DNA from 2 places in the Solibacillus kalamii genome. Region 2 is predicted to be linked to the other one. Evidence: riboswitches for the same ligand, from Rfam matches in the RefSeq annotation. Region 2 holds a riboswitch; the other holds the start of a gene.
What was found. Region 2 has a riboswitch for FMN ahead of ribE (riboflavin synthase). Riboswitches for the same ligand answer to the same signal wherever they lie in the genome.
Positions count from the first base shown of each region.

Region 1: linked by a shared signal. The riboswitch ahead of CBM15_RS15740 (ECF transporter S component) and the one ahead of ribE (riboflavin synthase) in region 2 are both predicted to bind FMN.

Region 1 covers NZ_NHNT01000012.1:100,420-102,831, forward strand. The annotation lists gene brnQ (branched-chain amino acid transport system II carrier protein) at 1-621, opposite strand, end outside; gene CBM15_RS15740 (ECF transporter S component) at 799-1,374, opposite strand; FMN riboswitch at 1,618-1,792, opposite strand; gene CBM15_RS15745 (hypothetical protein) at 1,898-2,412, opposite strand, start outside.
Region 2 covers NZ_NHNT01000003.1:131,421-133,832, reverse strand. The annotation lists gene CBM15_RS07615 (VC0807 family protein) at 1-187, opposite strand, end outside; FMN riboswitch at 495-631, shown strand; FMN riboswitch at 732-866, shown strand; gene ribE (riboflavin synthase) at 987-1,622, shown strand; partial or broken gene ribB (3,4-dihydroxy-2-butanone-4-phosphate synthase) at 1,638-2,246, shown strand; gene ribH (6,7-dimethyl-8-ribityllumazine synthase) at 2,265-2,412, shown strand, end outside.

The sequences.
Region 1 (2,412 bases), on a different contig from region 2:
CGCAAGTGAAGCAAGTGCATCCATCGTATTATACCCTTCTTTAAATCCTGTCATAAACGCCTCGTTAATATAGGCCCCAGCAGGCTCAACAAATTTCCCCATTGGAGAAAATAGACTAATTCCGATTAATACAAATAAAAAGATTAAAAAAGCTGGCGTTAAGTATTTTCCGATAATGTCCATTATTTTCGCCGGATTTAACGAAAAGTAAAAAACTATCGCGAAGAAAATAAAACTGAATACCGCTAGCCACAATGTTGCCTGTGAAGGATCGATAAACGGTTCAAATCCAACGACAAACGGTACTGTTGCTGTACGTGGAATTGCAAAAAACGGCCCGATCGTTAAATATAAAGCCAATGCAAAAAACAATCCAAACATCGGATGTACTTTACTTGCCAAATCACGCAATCCATTACTTCCCGACAATCCGATTGCCAGAATTCCTAAAAACGGCAAACCAATTGCCGTAACTAAAAAGCCAATTAGCGCAAACCAATAATTCGTTCCTGCCAATTGCCCCATTTGAATCGGAAATATTAAATTTCCCGCTCCAAAAAACATACCAAACAGCATCGTTCCGATTACTGCATAGGTTGAAAATGGTATTTTTTTGTCCATCATATTCTCTCCCAAGATGTCATTTCATGGTGTTTTAATGAAACGTCCTAATTTTCTTAACAATGTACAATATCATATCAGCCCTATAACAGAATGACAATAGTAATAGTAAATATAAAAGGAGCGGTGTCATAAAGTTAACACTTTTACGACATCGCTCCGAATCTTATTATTTAATTAAGCCAAATATTGTCGGCGCTGATTTTCAATCCATACACGCATTGTACGGTAAAGCATCGTCACGACAACAATCATCATAATTCCTTTAACAATATTAAATGGTAAAATACCCAGTACGATCGTTTCGTACATATTATATTCGAAGCCTAGTAAGTACGTATACAGCGGTAAGAACGCCACATAATTTAATGCTGCCATTCCTAGTGACATAACAACCGTAGAAACAACTAAGCCTGTCATTAACCCTTTTGCAGAAGGGAATTTTTTATAAATATAGTAAGCTGGTAAAATGAATAATACACCTGTAGCAAAGTTTGCCATATGACCTACCGGAATCCCTTCAGGAGCCCCTGTGTAAATCCAGTCAAGCACATTTTTGACAAGTTCAACTAGAATACCCGCAACAGGACCCATTGTAATTGCCGCAATCAATGCTGGCACATCACTGAAATCAATTTGTAAAAACACCGGGAACCATGGTAGTGGGAAGTTTAACAACATTAGAACAAATGAAACTCCACTCAGCATTGCGATTGTTACGAATGATCGTAACTTTAAACTTCTTTTTTGCATATAAATCTCTCCTCTTTGCTGATTCCATCTCGCAAGAAGAAAGGACGTATCAAATCATTCCATGAAAAAACCCTTATACTCAAATAGAGCATAAGGGAGAAATAGGCACACTTAAATAAAGGGTCTATCAGTGCATTTGCAGCAATTCCTGATTTTTGTATACGAAAAAATATTCCGCAACAAATAAGGAACTTGAAAATAAGTACTGCAAAGCACGGCATTTTCAAAAAATGACGACCGTACCTTCACCTTCTCCCATCCAGACTATACTGTCGGCTTTGGAATTGCACCAAATCCTGCACACAAAAAGTGGCTCGCGGGCTCGAAAAGTTTGACATAACTTCCTCCAAGTAAATGGTCAGAGGTTATCACTTTTATTACCGCCGGTCGGGAGTTACACCCTGCCCCGAAGATGAATCAATATGAAATTTATGTAACAATTACCTTGCTACAATTCTTATTATATATAAAAAAAAGGAATTGTAAAGCCCATTGCTTACAATTCCTAGTAAATTAATTTGGATTATTGAAATTCATAATGGATACGATTTGCAGCAATCGGCTTCTCCACTGGTTTTGTGAAATCAAAACCGCCCCATTGTTCCTGTACAATATTTTCGAATTTGACTTGTTTATCAAAACTTGCCGCTGTCATTATTAACCCTTCAATCATTCGCATTGCTTGTGCAGGCTCGTAATTCTCCAAGTTTAAAGGCTCTTCAAATGTAATCGTAACGACTGATTCAGCGTCTTCAACTTTTAAATATACACCTGGCAATATAACCGTTCTATATATATCGTTCGCTTCCACCGTCATATTTTTGATTGCTTCTTCCACATTTGTAAAGCTCATTCGGAAATTCGGACTTAAATATACCGCCCCATTGCGCATCTGATACATAAAATAATTATATTGAGCGTTCTCATCGTTTAATAGAAACGGCTCATTTACATCTCCAATATGATCGAAGGAAATTGGTTTTCCTGAGATATTTTCTATTTGCACTTCCGTATATGCATCACTGAAAGTATCGACAA
Region 2 (2,412 bases):
CATTAAACTGCCGATCTTTTGCAAAGCGGTAAACAGTATAAATTATTCCGGGAACAGTGGACATCAGCATCGCGGCATAATCACCAAAAGGTTCTCGGCCAAACTTCCATATTGCATAGGGTAAAGCTGCATAAAACAGTAGTTCTATAAAGATAAGATATTTATTCGACTGTGAATTATTAGCCATAAAAGCCTCCATTACCGTAAAAAATGTTTTGTTATATTACTGAAGATTATCCGACGCTATATTTTATAAAAATAAAACCTAAAAAAGCAACCAAGCAAATGAAAGACACTTAAAATCAGCTTTAATAACTCCTTTCTATTTTCTGTAATATTATGTATATTCTTCTACGCATTACCTTGAGTAAAGTTTCAAAATTTTAATAATAGAGGGGTAGAGGTAAAAGGATTGAAGGAACAAAAAGTAAGTAGGTGCTAAAATACTATTAGCTTTTTAAAATATTTATGTTACAATAACTTTCAAATAAAATAATTTCCTTCGGGGTCGGGTGAAATTCCCAATCGACGGTGATGAGTTAATCTCTAAGCCCGTGAGCCACTTTTTGTGTGCAGGATTTTGGTGCAAATCCAAAGCCGACAGTTATAGTCTGGATGGGAGAAGGAATGGCAACACATTTTTTAAAAATTTGATTTTAAATGTGATTTTTTGCTATACACTTTTCCTGTCGCGCCTTTGTGACGGGATTTTTTATTTTATTGAAAAAAATAATTTCCTTCGGGGTCGGGTGAAATTCCCAATCGACGGTGATGAGTTTAACTCTAAGCCCGTGAGCCACTTTTGTGTGCAGGATTTGGTGCAAGTCCAAAGCCGACAGTTATAGTCTGGATGGGAGAAGGAAGCAATGTCAGCAGTTTTTTGAAAAATAACTTCAAAAAGCTTATTTGATGATGCTCAATTTTCCTCTCATCGAACTCCGAATCCAATCGGGGTTCTTTTTTAATTTTAAAAAGAGGTGAGCAGGATGTTTACAGGAATCATTGAAGAACTAGGGACGGTTGAATCGATCAGCCAGTCCACACAAGCGATGGAACTAGCCATTCGCGCAAACAAAATTCTAGACGATGTTCAACTCGGGGACAGCATTGCCGTTAACGGTGTCTGTCTGACAGTGAAACAATTCTCGTCATCCGTATTTTTAGCGGATGTTATGCCAGAAACCGTCAAAGCAACGAGCCTCCAGCAATTAGCAGCAGGTATGCCTGTCAATCTGGAACGGGCAATGTCGGCGAATGGACGTTTCGGCGGGCATATTGTTTCGGGCCATGTTGATGGAATTGCAACAATTCAACGGAAAAGACCCGTCGCCAATGCAGTTTATATTGATCTGGCGATGGAAAAGCATTTGATTGCAGAATGCATCAAGAAAGGCTCAATTACAGTGGACGGCACGAGTTTAACAATTTTTGATGTGACAGACACATTCATTACCATTTCCTTAATCCCTCATACGTATGAGCAGACTGTATTAGGCTATAAAAAGCCGGGAGATGTTGTAAACATTGAAACAGATCTAATCGGAAAATATGTAAAAAAACATTTACAAAATCAAACGGAAAGTACAATTACAATGGACTTTTTGCAACGTACAGGATTTTAGAGGAGTGGTGACAAAATGAATACAATTGAAGAAGCAATTCATGCATTGAAAAACGGTGAGATTATTATTGTATCAGATGACGAGAACCGTGAAAATGAAGGAGATTTTCTAGTTTTAGGAGAATTCGCTACACCGGAAAATATTAATTTCATGGCGCTTTATGGAAGAGGGTTAATTTGTACACCAATTTCATCTGCAATTGCAGAAAAGCTTTCCCTTCATCCAATGGTGCAAAGCAATACCGATACATATCAAACAGCTTTTACGATTAGTATCGATCATATCCATACAACAACAGGTATAAGTGCATTTGAGCGTTCTAAAACGATGTTAGCATTACTTGATCCTGCAACAAAACCGGAGCATTTTCATCGTCCGGGCCATGTGTTCCCGCTCATTGCAAAACAGGGAGGCGTGTTGGAGCGTCGCGGGCATACGGAAGCAGGCGTCGATCTGGCGAAGCTATGCGGTTCGAATGAAGTCGCAGTTATCTGTGAAATTATGAACGAAGATGGTTCAATGGCCCGCATGCCGCAGCTCAAAAAGATAGCACAAAAACATAACCTGAAATTTATTACTATCGAAGACTTAGTTCAATATATAAAATTAACTACCGTACTGGTATAAAAAGGAGTAATTAAAATGGGAAAAACATTTGAAGCACAATTATTCGGAACAGATTTGAAAATCGGAATTGTCGTAGGGCGATTCAATGAATTTATTAATGATAAATTATTAAGTGGTGCAATTGACGGCTTAAAACGTCATGGTGTTGACGAAGCAAACATTG